One region of the Paenibacillus sp. NPDC056579 genome, then DNA from elsewhere that is predicted to be linked to it. Evidence: riboswitches for the same ligand, from Rfam matches in the RefSeq annotation. Region 1 holds a riboswitch; each other region holds the start of a gene.
What was found. Region 1 has a riboswitch for cyclic di-AMP ahead of ACFQ88_RS19610 (hypothetical protein). Riboswitches for the same ligand answer to the same signal wherever they lie in the genome.
Positions count from the first base shown of each region.

Region 1 (5,288 bases):
CGATGGCGTTAACTCTTCTTGACCCGAAGGTCGACCAGTGGGCTCCTGGCGAGCACAATGGAACGTTCCGCGGCAATAATCTGGCTTTCGTGTGCGCCGCAGAAGCGCTTCGTTATTGGGAAAAGGAGAACTTCACCGGCTCGGTCATAGAGAAAGGCAAGCAGCTGGAGAACGGATTGAAGGGGCTGATATCCCAATTTCCAGAATTGAAGGGCGAATGGAGGGGACGCGGGCTAATGCAGGGGATCATGTTCCCTATGGAAGGGATGGCTGGAGAGATATGTGCCGCCGCCTTCCGTCGCGGACTTATCATGGAGACGTCCGGGACTGACAGCGAGGTAGCCAAAATTATGCCACCTTTGATCATCGATAAGTACTCGTTGCAGCGAGGTTTAGGCATTCTTGGCGATAGCATGGAAGAAGTAGCCGAGTACTACCGAAAAGAGCGAATAAAACTCATATAACGGCAGAACAAGGAGGATTCTCGATATGATCGTAAGGCATTTGGATGAGGTATTAGGTACGGAGCATGATGTGGATACGGCCACTTGGTTCAGCCGGCGTCTGCTGTTGCGTAAGGACGGAGTCGGGTTCTCGCTTCACGATACGACGATGAAGGCTGGAACCGAAACGGATATGTGGTACAAAAATCACATTGAAGCGGTTTACTGCATTGAGGGTGAAGGTGAAATCGATGTTCTGGATGAGAATAAGACCTATCCCGTAACACCAGGCACGTTGTACGTCTTGAATGGCCACGAGAAGCACAGACTGCGAAGCAAGACGGACCTGAGAGTCGTTTGTGTCTTCAATCCCCCTTGCACAGGCAAGGAGGTTCACGATGAGAGCGGAGCTTATCCTCTCGGAGAGCCCGATGCCTATCCGTCGCGAATTCATTCGGAACCGCAAATCCTCGATCGTGTGGATCCGGTGGTGTATAATCACATAATCAATCAACAAGTTATTAATGCATTGCAGCTTTCCGGTTATGAGCAGGACGGATATTTGTTTTTGGAAGAGTTTTTTACTCAAGAAGAAGTTGCCGCCATGCGTGAAGAACTGAAGAAGATTTGGCAGGAAGCGGGCAGTGACAACAACAAACCGGAGGTCATCCGTGAACCCGATAGCGAGGAGGTTCGCTCCGTGTTTGCCGTTCATCGGGATAGCGGGGTATTTCATCAGCTTGCAGTGCACGAAAGGCTTCTTGCGGTCGTTAAGCAAATCCTTGGCAGCGACGTTTATGTTCATCAATCGCGCATTAATTTTAAGCCGGGATTTACAGGAAAAGAGTTTTACTGGCATTCCGATTTTGAAACATGGCACGTAGAGGACGGAATGCCGCGAATGCGGGCGCTAAGCTGCTCTATTGCACTAGAGGACAATTATTTCTTCAACGGTCCGCTCATGGTCATACCGGGATCCCATCGCCACTTCATAGCCTGCACCGGCCAGACTCCCGACGATCACTACAAACAGTCTCTAAGGAAGCAGCAGTATGGCGTGCCTGATCATGACAGCATGCGTTGGTTGACCGAGAAAGGCGGTATTGTCGCTCCTGTCGGCAAAGCAGGCTCCGTGCTGCTGTTCGACTGCAATCTGATGCACGGATCCAGCTCGAACATTTCTCCGATGCCCCGAAGTAATATCTTTCTTGTCTTTAATAGTGTTGAGAATAAGCTGGTAGAGCCCTTCTCCGGCATGAAGCCGCGACCAGGGTTTATCGCATCGCGTGAGGCATGAATTGAAAATCTGATAGTATAGAATTAATAAATTCGAAATAAAATAATATACGAATAGTAGTTCTACTGCTGAGTTCCGATTAACGGAAGCGGGGGAACCATGAAGGACGGGCATGAATCTCGATGCCCGTCTCTTGGGGTGAATCCTTCAAATGCCGGCATGGCCGCATGGAAGGTAGGGCGACTCTCACGTCCGAATCCGACAGCTAACCTCGTAAGCGTCAAACTGGTGAGGCAGCAAACCTTTATAAGCAAGCAGCTATATAGAAATACTCTACAATGCTTATTTTGTTGCCTCCGGAGGGGGGGAACAAATGAACGGATTAAGGTATTTTCTGGGGGAGTGCGTATTGGTATCCGCCCCGAATGAAGCAGGCAAACAGTTTATTAACGAACTGAGGGAGCGAGGAGTCGGTTACTACGCAATAGTTAACAGCCATTCTGGAAAGAAGCGAATGGAAGCAATAGGGGTCAAAAAGATTATATCCGTCGATACATCGGATGGGAACAAGTGGGACGATGCTCCTCATCTTCCGATACGGAAAGTATTTTTATTCGAGGATAGCTTCACCCTGACATGCCGCCTTATTCAATTGTGCAGCAATTGGCGGTTAGAAAGCATTTATGTCATAACAAGACGTAAATATAATAAACAAACTTATAGAGCACTCGGTGCGACACATATCTTTTTTATAAACAAATGCGATGTATCCTTCCTGGTAAATGATATAGATTAGAGATGGTTACAGCAAATAAGCAGCAAACGGCACTGATGAAGTTACTTCATCAGTGTTTATTTATATCGAAAACGATTCTAAGTTATTGTTTTGATTTTCAATGCTTAGCGCTCTATTCAATTCACGGTGGAGGAATGGTACTGGGCAGTCCGGTTCACTTATATAACTATTGGCAGCATTGATTTGTTCATAGATGAAGCTTTAATATTTGCAATACAACTTGCCTAAGTTCGATTGTTCAGGAATAATGAAATTCCTGCAGGAGACATGACAATACCTAATAATACTTTTTTCCCAGTACTTCTGGGCTATTTTTTTTGTTTATAAATAGGTACGTATGTTCTTATATTTGGAGTATTCATGTAAATTGGCCCTCAGAGGATATCCGGGGGCTGTTGTTTTGTTTGTCTAGATGTTGGTACAAACGCCTAAAAAATAGGTCTTTGACTCAGTAACAAACGCGGAGCTTCGCCCATAAGTTGGAATCATGTCGATATCAAAAAAAGTTACTGGAGGTTTTATCAAATGACTAATTTTCAAAATGAGCTTCAGCAGTTGGATGTTTCGCAGTTCCAGGCAACGGAAATGACACCTTGGGATCAGCAAGCTCAGTATTATGCCGGACAGTATCCTAATGGCCAAGTGCCTGTAGATCCTTCTCGCCTTTGTGTCGGATTTTGCGCTGGAGTCTGTGCTGGTTTTTGCGCAGGATTTTGCGGAGTTTTTTGTGCCGGAGTTTGTGGTGGATTTTGCGGCGGGTTCTGCGGAGGCGTTCGCTGCGGGGGCTTCTGTGGCGGCTTTCGTTGTCATAACTGCGCAGGATTTTGTGGCGGCCACCGCTGCCGCTAAGGCTGACACTTTCGTCTCTCATATGATTGAAGTAAACCGATCGCCTCTGCACAGTGCTGTGCAGGGGCGATTTTCTATATCGTAGGTGATGTATGACATGAGGGACAAATAGAAGTACATATAATGTAGAACGAAGATTGAAAATTGTAGAAAAGCGTTTATAGTTAGGAGGGCTGAGATGACAAAATTGACCTCGTCTACGCGCCTTCAGGTAAAGGCGGATACATTTTTTTTGCCGGATCAGAATGACGGCGTCTATTTCCGAAACAACGTTGGCACGTTCCAAATGAAAGGTGAGATGATTGACCGATGGCTTGAAAAGCTCATCCCCATGTTCAACGGGGAGCACACAATGGAGGAATTGACGGACGGGCTATCCGGGCCTTACAGGGACCGAGTGTACGAAATCGCGGAAGTGCTGAGGGAAAAAGGCTTTGCGCGCGATGTGAGCCAGGATTGCCCGCACGTTCTCTCGGAGCAAACGGTCCGCAGGTATGCAGGGCAAATCGCTTTTCTCGACAGCTTCGGCGATTCCGGCGCTTACCGGTTTCAGTGCTACCGGCAGGCTGAAGTGCTCGCGGTCGGCTCCGGCCAGATCTTTTCCGCGCTTGTGTCGTCGCTGCTTGAGTCGGGCCTTACTCGGTTTCGAATGCTGATTACGGATTCGCTGCCGACGGATCGGCATCGGCTGACGGCTTTGGCGGAGCACGCCCGCTTGACGGATCCCGAGGTGGTGATCGAGGAAGCTGTACTGTCGAACAAGAATGCCGACGGTTGGAGGGAAGCCGTGCGCCCGTACCAAGCGGTCCTCTATGTGTCTGAGCAGGGTGATTGCGAGGAGCTGCAGCTTCTTCATAAGGCATGCCAAGCGGAACGCAAAACGCTGCTTCCTGCCGTGAGACTGCATCAGGCCGGCATCGCGGGCCCTATCCTGCAGCCGGAGAGCACGGTCAGTTGGGAATCGGCGTGGAGGCGCATCCACAAGTCTCAAGTGTTCAAAGATCCGGAGAGGTTTGCCTTCTCCTCAACGGCGGGGGCGCTGCTCGCGAATGTGATTGTTTTCGAGCTGTTAAAGACTCTGACGGGAGCTGCCGAGCCGGAGCAGAGAAACTCACTGTATCTGCTTGATTTGGAGACATTGGAAGGAAGCTGGCACCCATTACAGCCGCATCCCCTTGCTGCCGGAAAAGTCAATGCCGCAGCTAGCTGGGTGGATGACGTTGAGCTTCGGCTCGAGGATGGACCGAAAGTTGACGCAGTGAACGGGTTGTTTCCGTACTTCAGTAAGCTGACTTCGGACCGAACGGGAATTTTCCATAGCTGGGAAGAAGGGGACCTTGGCCAGCTGCCCTTGTCACAATGTCGCGTTCAGACAACCGATCCGCTGTCTGACGGACCCGCCGGTCTGCTGCCGGACATCGTTTGTTCGGGAATGACGCACAGGGAGGCGCGTCGTGAAGCGGGGCTCGCCGGGCTTGAGGCGTATGTATCTCGGCTTGCGGGAGTTCTTGTGAATACCGAGCAGTGTATCGGCATCGGTATCGGAGAGACGGCCGCAGAAGGCGCTGCTCGCGGACTGCAGGCTTGTTTGACGAAGCATTTGGAAGCGCGGTCGACATACCGTAAGCCAACTGTCGTTCGGGTTCGGCTCGGTCAGATTGACGACGAGTCATGCAGGTTTTATTTACAGGCGCTGACTACGATGCGGGGCACACCGACGATCGGGCTTGGTGAGGAAGTGTGCGGTTTTCCCGTCATATGGATAGGTACGGAGGATGGATGGTTCGCAGGCACCGGCTTGACCGTGACAACGGCGCTGCGCAGGGCACTGCAGGCCTCTCTGATGAAGGCGCAAAACGGATCCCTATACCGCTTGCCGCAAGCCGTAGAGGTGGAGACCATGCTGCTTAGCTCGGGCAACCCTCTGGAACTGTCCGTCCCAGCCGAGGAGTCGGAGGCGAGT
Region 1 is NZ_JBHTVD010000004.1:627,933-633,220, forward strand. Features, by position in the region: gene ectB (diaminobutyrate--2-oxoglutarate transaminase) at 1-464, shown strand, start outside; partial or broken gene ACFQ88_RS19600 (ectoine synthase) at 490-870, shown strand; gene thpD (ectoine hydroxylase) at 892-1,740, shown strand; cyclic di-AMP (ydaO/yuaA leader) riboswitch at 1,797-1,975, shown strand; gene ACFQ88_RS19610 (hypothetical protein) at 2,054-2,476, shown strand; gene ACFQ88_RS19615 (putative thiazole-containing bacteriocin maturation protein) at 3,504-5,288, shown strand, end outside.

Region 2 (5,288 bases), on a different contig from region 1:
CCGTTCGCTTCATTCCGAAATACGTTATACAGGTACGTGCCCAAAGGCTTAACAAGCAGTACCAGGATTACTATCACGACGGCAATTTGCAAGATGCCCATAGCTCAAAAAAGCCTCCTTAGGTTGCTCCTAAAATTTTTCAGGATAGATCAGCGCATACACAAGATATAGAAAGATAAACAAAGTAAAAATCGCAACGACTATCATTTTCGCTCACTCTCCGGTTCCTGAATCACTCTGCCGCACCAGGATAAAAAACCGCTGAACAGTGCGTAAGTGACGGCCAGCGTCAATACCATATACAGATCCAACATCGGTATCCCTCCAAAGCTTTCAATAGTAAGGTAAGGCATTCCCCGCATTCCGGTCTCAGCCTCCAGTTAAGGCTCTACTATTCCGGCCGCTGCGAGGCTAGCAAGAAAGATACATCGTGACTATTCGTATGAATCACAAAGCTGGCTCCAAGAGCTCTATAAATCAGCCTGGGATTGACGGAATGCGTAATGACGTAAATCGGCTCCGAGGTCCACATATGGCACACCCGGATATAGCGGCAGCACAAGTTCAGGCTGCTTTCGAACAAGTACACTTTACCTACGGGAAGCTCGGGCATCGCCCATGTTCTCTCCTCGGTAGTATCTACCAGAATAAAATGCTTTACTCCGATTTCCTCCAGCCTCGCTGCTTCCGACTTGCTGTTGACAAGTGCTGCGAAAGGAAGCTTCTGCAGCATTAATTTGCGGATGAAGGCTTCGCCTGTTTTGTTCGAGGCTGCAACCAGAATGAACTGCTGGCGTTGTTCCATACGACTCCTCCTACTTCGGTCAGAAAGAGAAGGCAACAAAAAAGAAGCCTGCAGGCTAGAGAAGAACTCTTCCCGTGGCTTCTTAAGGCACAGTGAATGAACCGTGTCTTATCGCACGACAATCGTTGCCTCTCTCGATACGCTTACGAGGTTAGCTGCCGGATTCGGGCGTGAGAGTCGCCCTACACGAGAGCATGCGCTAGCCTGCTCCTGTGATTCACCCCAATGGAAGCCCGATGGAAAAGTAGCTTTCGAGCTTCCGGTGGTTCCCCCGTTCCTTCCTATGAAGGACTCAGCGAAAAAGATGCAAAATATGGTTGGAAAACATCATGTTTGTACTTTCGGACAGAAAAAAGCCACAGAGGTCTAAGCCCTGTGGTCGCCGGTTCCGATCACAAGCTTCATCATCCTCTCTTCTTTGACAGCCCATATGCCTATTAAAAGGATAAGATAGCTGCCTTTCCAACGCTTACGAGGTTAGCTGCCGGATTCGGGCGGTGAGAGTCGCCCTACCCATGAGCATTTTGTGAAAAATTCTCATAGGATTCACCCCAGTGTCGACGTATCGGCAGCTCTCACACCGCCTTAACGCAACACGATTTTTGGTTCCCCCGCTTTCCTTGTGTCACAATATATAGGACAAAAGGAAACTCAGCGATTCGATAGTGGAAACTTTGTATGTCGATTCATGAGTTGAATCATACGCCGGACGCTTGTTACTGTAAAGAAACCCTGCATGCGAAATGGGGAACTTAAGGGGGATTCATGCGGCAAACAAGAATCAGATCTCGAAAATTCTCCATATAGCTTCGTTTATCTTGCGTTTTCTCCAAAAATGTGAGAATCAGCGAATAATGAAGCATTCGGAACGATATTCGCTGTCTTATCCCAATGATTTCGTTTTCATGTGCAATTCCCGTCAAAATATTGGAAATAATCGCCGGATTCCGGTTTTACATTACTTGGGTTTGGGAGTAAGATTCATTTCAACAACAGCATAATGCAAGCTTTAACGTTGAACTCCCGAATAGGGGAAGCGGGGGAACCAATCGAAGCCGCAGCAAGCAGCTTCAAGGGGTGAATCTTGGGACATTAGCTTCTATTGTTCCTGAGTAGGACACTCTCAAGTCCGAATCCGACAGCTAACCTCGTAAACGTGATTGAGAGAGAACCGCGACCGCAAGCTTATTTTACTGTGTAAAGAAGCCCGGAAGCAGAGTTTCTCTGCTCCTGAGGCTTTTTTGTGCTGTTCTATCCTAAAACTATAAGAGGAGATATGCCGTCATGATGAAATTATCGGATCCATTACCCCGTATGGGTGAACAAGAGGTATCTGAGTTCAAAATCGGCCATATGGAATTGTTTCGCTTTGATTGTAAATGGATTGAAAACCGGATTCAGACGGATTGCCGCGACTGTACATGCGGCTTGCTCAAGCTGTCCAGCGGCAGTGTATCCGGCTGGGCCGAATATATGGTTCCGGCATCAGAGAGGGCTACAGGCGACTTCGCCCGGTGGGCTTCCGTATTTACAATGCTGAAAGGCCTTACCATTCCTGAAGCATTACGCTACATCCAGAGCAGGAACGAGTCCTGGGGACCGATAAGAAGAGCTTTGGCGGAAACCGCCTTATCCGATCTCGCGGACCACTTGCACAATCCGTCGAGGCTGCACGAGCAGCAAGACCGGTCGCTGGAACGCGCCTTCTTGATTGAACGCTCGCAGGCTTATTTCGGATATTAAGGCTTGAGAAACCGGAGGAATCCGCCTCAATGAGCCTTCTGTTCGCAGCACTTTGCTTATCGGTGTTCATTGGGAAAGAATTGACTGGAGGTATATATGATAAAAGCAATTGTCACGGATGTACGACCGCATCAGCCGAAAAAATGCGCAGGCTGCGTTTGGGGAAGGTGGGACGGAATTAAGCAATATTGCTCCAGGGTCAACTGCATCAAGCGGATGAAAGCAGAGAAGAAGTAAGACGTGTCCATAAAATTCTGTTTTAATTTGGAAATTCCCTGTGATAAAATAGCGGTGTTTGCGGATGTTTCTATATATAGAAGCTCCGTAGAACCCGATTGCGAGGAAAGAAGGGCTCCGCCTTTCCGATCAGTCGGATTTATATTACGGGGGGCGTAGGGAAAGCCGATGAAATCTCGCTTGGTGCATGAAAATGAAACTACATTGTACACGGTTTGTGTAATCATCAGTATCTTAATTTATGTCAGTTTGATCGTATCCATTATAGGCATTGTGTACATCTTGATCGGATTGGCTGTCGCGCTTCTATTGCATGGGCTTATGGTTGCGGGGATCCGCAGCTCAGGAGTCAAATTAACGGAGCGGCAGTTTCCGATTGTTTATGAGAAAGTGCAGCAGCTAAGCAGCAGTATGGGTCTCAAAAACGCTCCGGACGTGTTCATCGTCCAGTCCGGCGGGATCTTAAACGCGTTTGCGACGCGGTTTTTCGGACGCAGCTTTGTCGTGCTTTATTCCGATATTTTCGAGCTGATCGAGCAGGGCAACGACGAGGAATTAACCTTCGTCATAGCCCATGAGCTGGCTCATCTGCAGCGCAAGCATGTGTCGAAGCAGATGCTGATTTTTCCCGCAATGTGGATCCCATTCCTGGGCAACGCCTATTCCAGAGCATGCGAGTATACGTGCGACCGTATTGCGACGGCTTACACAGGCAATGCGAATGCGGCCATTCGCGCATTGACGGTGCTCGCGGTCGGCAAGCAGCTGTTTAACCGGATCAACATCCCGGATTATTTGGAGGAAAGCCGCCGGGAGCGAGGGTTTTTCATCGCATGGTACGAGCTGCTGTCGACGCATCCTCCGCTTCCGAAGCGGATTACGGAAATATGGCAGTTCCATGCCCATCCTCAGCTGTTTGGATACGAGACCAGCCGCTTTGAGGCGATGGAACCGCCTTCTTCCATAACCTTGTAAAGGGATTCGTCTCCGGCATAAAACACCTCCTTTTGTCTCATAGTAAGCAGGAAGGTTATGAAGACATGAGGAGGTACACGACCATGGCGAAATATGACTCCAGCCTGCAATCGCAAAACCCGATTTCCCAGGCGCAAAATTCCGTCAATACGGCTCACAACGCGGTGACGCAAGCGCAAAGCCATCCGAGCGAGCAGCTGATTGAGCAAGCCGAAACGGCCGTAGAACGTGCAGAGCGTGCGATCGAACAGGCCAGCTTCAGCCATAACCAGAAGGCAGTGGACGAAGCAAGGGCTGATCTGGCGGAGGACCAGGCAGCTTTGCAAAGCTTGACTCCTATGGAGAGCCCGGAAGAAACCGAAACGTATTGAGCGGCGGTTGAAATCAATAAGGGGTTTCCCCATATAGCTGCAGCATGAGACCTGTAAGGCCGGTGTGATTCGCCGGCTGGCAGGTCTTTTTTGCATTAACGGCAAAGCCGCGCCAACTGCCGAAACAGATGGCTATGGCAAAAAAAACGTTACTTGCAAGCAGACGGCTAAGAAATGCTTTTCCCGCGGGGCATGTGCTACAATGAGAGAATAAAAACCGATTCTGACTGCGGGATGGTGAAGGAAACATGTCGAATCCTCCATTGGAGCTTGTTCTCGATGCGAAGGCAACGTTAGGGGAAGGGCCGTGCTGGGATCAACGGAGCGGCTTGCTGTACTGGGTCGATATTAAGGAAAACGCGGTTCATGCCTATGATCCGCATCAAGGAACGAACCGGACGGTTCATCTGGATCAGATGGTAGGAGCGGCGGTAGCGCGGGAGTCCGGAGGTCTTGTACTGGCGCTTCAGCATGGCTTTCACCTGCTGGATATGACAACGGAGCAGCTGACCTTCCTAGCCGATCCCGAGAAGGAGCTTACCGACAACCGATTTAACGATGGCAAATGCGATGCCGCGGGGCGGTTCTGGGCGGGAACGCTAAGCTTTGAGGAGAAGGAACCGGTAGCTGCGCTCTATTGTCTTGAGACTGACGGAACGGTCCGTCAGGCGCTGGACGGGGTAATTGTCTCCAACGGGCTTGGCTGGAGTCCCGACGGGCGGACGATGTACTACGTCGATTCCATGACCCGCAAGGTGTCCGCCTTCGATTTCGAGGTGGAGACGGGACGGCTAAGCGGCAGACGGACGATCGTGACCATCCCTGAAGGCGGAGGCTTCCCGGACGGCATGGCCGTCGACGAGGAAGGCATGCTGTGGGTAGCCCAATGGGACGGCTGGCAGGTATCGCGCTGGAATCCGTCGACCGGCGAGCAGATCGGCGCGATACGTGTCCCGGCCGCCCGCGTGACCTCCTGCGCATTCGGCGGACCGAACAACGATGAATTATATATAACGACGGCGCGTACGGGCTTATCGGAGGAGTCGTTGGCAGGGCAACCCCTTGCCGGCGGATTGTTCCGCGTGAAGCCGGGCGTTGCCGGGCTTCCGACGTACCGGTACGGCGGTTAATTGATAGGATCAGGGAGCTGGAGCGGG
Region 2 is NZ_JBHTVD010000008.1:238,581-243,868, forward strand. Features, by position in the region: gene kdpA (potassium-transporting ATPase subunit KdpA) at 1-101, opposite strand, end outside; gene ACFQ88_RS27850 (potassium-transporting ATPase subunit F) at 130-207, opposite strand; gene ACFQ88_RS27855 (hypothetical protein) at 392-805, opposite strand; cyclic di-AMP (ydaO/yuaA leader) riboswitch at 930-1,113, opposite strand; cyclic di-AMP (ydaO/yuaA leader) riboswitch at 1,257-1,472, opposite strand; cyclic di-AMP (ydaO/yuaA leader) riboswitch at 1,809-1,977, shown strand; gene ACFQ88_RS27860 (hypothetical protein) at 2,090-2,548, shown strand; gene ACFQ88_RS27865 (M48 family metallopeptidase) at 2,954-3,760, shown strand; gene ACFQ88_RS27870 (hypothetical protein) at 3,844-4,131, shown strand; gene ACFQ88_RS27875 (SMP-30/gluconolactonase/LRE family protein) at 4,380-5,261, shown strand.
Region 2: it holds a riboswitch for cyclic di-AMP, as region 1 does, so the genes downstream of both, ACFQ88_RS27860 (hypothetical protein) here and ACFQ88_RS19610 (hypothetical protein) in region 1, are expected to answer to the same signal.

Region 3 (5,288 bases), on a different contig from region 1:
CTCGAGGCAAGGGTTTTCTTTTTGGGGCTAACCGTAGCCTGCCTAGTGAACATGATTTTGAATCGATGGGGGAATGGTAAAAAGAAAAACGACAGGAGCAGGAAGAGCATGGCGCGAATGCATAAAAAGATGAAAGCCGCCGATTTCGTGAAGAAGTTTATTTTTATTTCCATCGGCGCTGTGATGATGGCGGTTGCCCTCGAAATTTTTCTCGTTCCGAACGAAATTATCGACGGCGGCATTACCGGGATATCCATCGTGTTATCGGCGCTGACCTCGCTGCCGCTGGGTCTGTATATTTTCTTCATCAACGTCCCGTTTCTGGTGATCGGCTACAAGCAAATCGGCAAAACCTTCGCTTTTTCCACCCTATACGCGATCGGGCTCATGTCGGTGGTCACCGCATTTTTGCATCATGTCGAGCCGTTTACGACGGAAAAGATTTTGGCGGTGCTGTTCGGCGGACTCATTCTCGGCGCGGGTATCGGACTGGTGCTCCGTTTCGGCGGCTCGCTGGACGGCTCCGAAATTGTCGCGATCTTACTATCCCAGCGGTTCCGCATGTCCGTCGGACAGATCATTATGTTTATCAATGTGTTTATTTTTATTATAGCCGGCTTCGTATTCGGATGGGATTCGGCGATGTATTCGATTTTTACATACTATATTGCATCGCGGGTTATGGATATCGTAGTGCAAGGGTTGGACGAATCCAAATCGGTCACCATCATTTCGAACGAATATCAAGAGATATCGGACGCCATCATTAGCCGTTTAGGGCGCAGCACGACCTATATTTATGCCAAGGGCGGATACTCGCAGGAAGACACGCAAATGATCTATTGTGTGGTTACAAGGCTGGAGGTTTCGAAGCTCAAGTCGATCGTGCAGGAAATTGACGAACGGGCGTTTATTTCGATCCAGCAGGTTTCCGATGTACTGGGAGGCAACTTCGAGAAAAACAGCATTCATTGAGAAAGCCTTTAACTCATCTCTATCGATGCGCAGCAAAAAGCAAAAAGCAAAAAGCCGCACTCCATAGTAAGGATTGCGGCCCTGATTGAGTTAAGGCTTGAAGCCTCGGGATTGGCCCTTGGCTATACTCAGCGTCTGCCAATGAGCGCTTCGGAGATGCTTCGCCAAGTATACCATTTGGCCGACATGGTAGCCGTAATGGGACACCTGACGCTGGATCGCTTGCAGCACCGTATGGGCTTCTCCGCGAATCGTCACGGTACGGAGCACATCGTCCGGCCCGAGGTCTTCCAAAGCGGCGAACAGCGCGCTCCAGCCTTCCTCCCATAACTGCAGCAGCTGTTCCCGATCCAACGCTCCCGATTCAAATTCGCCATCCCTGTCCCGGGTCGGCTTCTCTCCGTCGGAAGTAAGGAAATCGGCCCAACGCGACAGCATATTGCCGTGCATATGCTTAATGATGATCTCCATGGAATTCGATTCAGGATCGGGCGCGGCTCGGAACTGAGAAGCTTCCAGCTGCTCCATGGCACGGTCGGCGAGCTTTTTCATGCTGCGAAAGGTTTGAATGGTATCCTGCAGAAAGTAAGCGGCTACTGATGATGCTGATGTTTCCATAACGATCATCCTCCATTTCCTGGATCACTACCTTTCCAGAATAAAGGAAAAAAAGCCGCCTGTATATAAACCGGGACTATCAAAATAGATTGCAGCGCTTACAATTCACAATTCGTCGTTCATGGTATAGTAATTGAGCATTACTGTGGTTATGCCTAGGACGATATAAACCACATAATCCGCAAAACCGGTCAAGAACGCGAAAGGGAAAATAATGAACCAGACCCCGGCCATTAGGGAAATCCAGTTCAGCCACGAACCCCAGCCTGATTTCTTCAGCATAAAGCCGAGGAAAGAAGCTACCGCTTGAATCGTTCCTCCAACGATGCTCGTAACAACCGCACCTTCATGATTGAAATCAATCCAGAACGGAGCGAAAATAAACAAGAGACCAATCAACGCAGCCAGCAAATGACGAACCGCCATGATTACACCTCCCGAAAGAAATAGCTAAATGCAGATTATGCTATATGTATATGCAAACGGTTACAAAATGTTCGAATATTCTAAAAATTCAACTTTTATCTGTCCCGATATACCGTCCTTTCATGAGTGAACAGCACCCGGAAAACAGAAAAAAGCCCCGATGCATAAAGCATACGAGGCTGTCTGATACTATCCGTATTAGTTAGCGATGAATTCTTGTACCCACTCGCCGTTGTAGTAAGCAACGCCGATTTTGGTGTAGTTAGGGCTCATGATGTTTTGACGGTGCCCAGGGCTGTTCATCCAGGAGTTCATAACCTCTTGCGGACTGCGTTGACCTTTAGCAATGTTCTCGCCGGCATAAGAGTAGCTGATACCGTAAGTCTTCATCATGTCGAACGGAGAACCGTAGGTCGGCGAATTATGATCAAAGTAGTTGTTATTGTACATGTCTTTTGCCTTATCAAGTGCCATATTGGACAAAGCTTTGTCTTCTGTCAGGGCACCCAGACCTGCTTTGGCGCGCTCTTGGTTTACCAGGTTGATGACCTCGGTAGCGAATGCGGATTGCTCGCTAGTGCCTTCGTTGACCGTGCCGCTGCCTGTATTTCCCGTGCTGCCGCTGCCGGTATTGCCGCCGTTAGCGGATCCGTTGTCGACATTGCCGGTATCGCCGCCATTGTCAACGTTTCCGTTGTCGACGGTACCGCCGTTATCCTCGCTGCCGTTGTCAGCTGTGCCGCCATCGTCGACATTGCCTTGACCGGCGCCGTTACCAGGATTCACGGAAGGAATGCCGAAGTTGCAGTTCCAATCATTGTTGCTGCCGTTGCCATTGCCGACAGGAATTTGAGTCCAATATCCACCGGCATAAACGTTATTGCTGCCAGTAGGGATAGAATGCCACTGGCCTTGTTGTCCTTGCAGCAAAGAATTCAGGTCAATGCCGTATTGCTTGGTCAAGCTGGACAGCGTGCTATCGGAAATTGTATTTAACGGAGCCGCAGATGCAGCGCTCACGCCGATAATCGGGCTCAAAGCCAGTACACCTGTCAAAACAACTTTTTTGAAACGATTCAAAAAAATCCTCTCCTTTTCGCGGCCTACGAGGTTAGCTGACGGATTCGGGTCAAAGAGCAATCACCCTGCCGCAATAGGCGGCTTCACCCCATGGAATGGATCCCCCGTGCTTTCTATTAAGCTTCGGCCTTAATTTTGATAGTTTTGCTTCCGGTGTCCATGACCAATAATCCGGTACGGATCGTTCGGAGCCATTTCATTGTAGCATGGGCCAAGGCGCATTTCATGGCACAAAGTCTTCCAGCGGCTCTATGAAACTTCAATAAATGCCCGTCATCTCTAGCCATTTTACATAGATAAGAGCATTCTGCAATTCTCGAAAAATAGCAGCCGCACACGCCGGATCCTGCTTAATCGAGCTGAGCTGGGATATGTGTAAGGGAACCCTCTTTTTGCCGCATCCATTGAACAAACCTGAACTCCGTGATAAAATTTGGATGTAAATCCGGTAAATGAGGACGTCCCGATATGAACAAAACGGAAGCGGAATTCAGCAATTTAGTGAAAGCGTTTCGAAAGCGTCATATGGGCAAAGGTCCGCGGGAAATCCGCACGACATTTTGCAAGTGCTGGGCTATTTGCGAGATGGAGGGGAACCTTTCGCCCGTTGAGAAGTTTATCGCCTCGGCAGCGGACGGAAAGCAGGTATTGCGTTCCGCGAGGACCGAGATGGTAAAGGAAATGTACAAGAACAACCCGCCGATAGAGATGGAGCAGCTGCTCGGCGCCCGTTTCCTGGAATTATATGTAGACATCGATTTGGAAAAAGATTTCGGCATGTCCATCTTCGTCTTCGATCAGGACATCGAAAGCAAATTCGCCGCTCCGAGACATTTATGAGTCTGACAGGCTCATGAGCAATGACGATTATTCAAATAACCTGAGCATCATGTAGCATCCATCATAATGTGCCGTTGGCACTTGGCAGCGACCCTGCTTAAGACTAACCGCCGCAACAGACCTACCCTTTATTTTTTGCGATAAGAGGGCTTGTCTGCTGCGGCTTTTTATTTGAGTTCATAGGAGGATACAAGATGGGAACAACGAAGCACACCGGTCCGATCAAGCTTCCCAAACAGCCTGATCCGAAGCTGTGGGTGAGCAAAGCGCCTTTCGGCCTCGGGCGGGTGAAGCCGCACCATATCAAGGAAACGGCGAAGATCGCCTGGGAGAACCGCGATCAGCTGCCTTATGCTTACCGCATTCTGACGCAGGGCGTATGCGACGGCTGCGCTCTCGGCGTGTCCGGCCTGTACGACCGGACATTGGAAGGCCCGCATCTATGCACGACGCGTCTGAACGTGCTCCGGCTTAGCACGATGCCCGCAATCAAGCCGGAGGAGCTGCACCGGGACATCGACGAGCTGGCCCGGCTCGACAGCACGGCACTGCGCAAGCTCGGGCGCATCCCGTATCCGCTGATCCGGCGCCAAGGGGAGAGGCGCTTCTCCCGGCTGACTTGGGACGAAGCGCTGGAGATGATCGCGGCGAAGATCCGCTCGATCGACCCGAAGCAGCTGGCCTTCTATTTGACGGCGCGCGGGATTACGAACGAGAGCTACTATGCGGCGGCCAAAGTCGCCCGGCTCCTCGGCACGAACAACATCGACAACGCGTCGCGCATTTGCCATTCTCCTTCAAAGACGGCGCTGAAGCGGTCCGTGGGCATAGGCGCCTCCAGCTGTAACTACAAGGACTGGATCGGCACCGACGTGCTCGTGTTTTGGGGCAGCGTAGCCGCCAACAACCAGCCGGTTTCGACCAAATATATGTACGCGGCCAAGCGGAAAGGAACGAAAATTATCGTCATCAATCCGTACTATGAGCCGTCGATGGAACAGTATTGGATTCCTTCCATTCCGGAATCCGCTTTATTCGGAACGAGGCTCGCCGACGACTTTTACCAGGTGAACATAGGCGGCGACATTGCGTTCATGAACGGCGTCATGAAGCATTGGTTCGAGATGGAGATGGAAGCCCCCGGCAGCGCCATCGACCGCGCGTTCGTGAATGAGCACACGAACGGCTATACCGCCTTGAGAGAGCATGTCATGAAGCAGCGATGGGAGCAGCTCGAGCGCTCCTCGGGGCTCAGCCGGGAACGGATGCTGGAGTTTGCCCGCCTGCTTGCGAAGGCGAAATCCGCCGTCTTCGTCTGGAGCATGGGGCTGACCCAGCACCGGTTCGGC
Region 3 is NZ_JBHTVD010000002.1:480,578-485,865, forward strand. Features, by position in the region: gene ACFQ88_RS09665 (YitT family protein) at 109-975, shown strand; gene ACFQ88_RS09670 (DUF1572 family protein) at 1,066-1,593, opposite strand; gene ACFQ88_RS09675 (SPW repeat domain-containing protein) at 1,699-2,019, opposite strand; gene ACFQ88_RS09680 (CAP domain-containing protein) at 2,218-3,099, opposite strand; cyclic di-AMP (ydaO/yuaA leader) riboswitch at 3,105-3,238, opposite strand; gene ACFQ88_RS09685 (Na-translocating system protein MpsC family protein) at 3,568-3,939, shown strand; gene ACFQ88_RS09690 (FdhF/YdeP family oxidoreductase) at 4,134-5,288, shown strand, end outside.
Region 3: it holds a riboswitch for cyclic di-AMP, as region 1 does, so the genes downstream of both, ACFQ88_RS09680 (CAP domain-containing protein) here and ACFQ88_RS19610 (hypothetical protein) in region 1, are expected to answer to the same signal.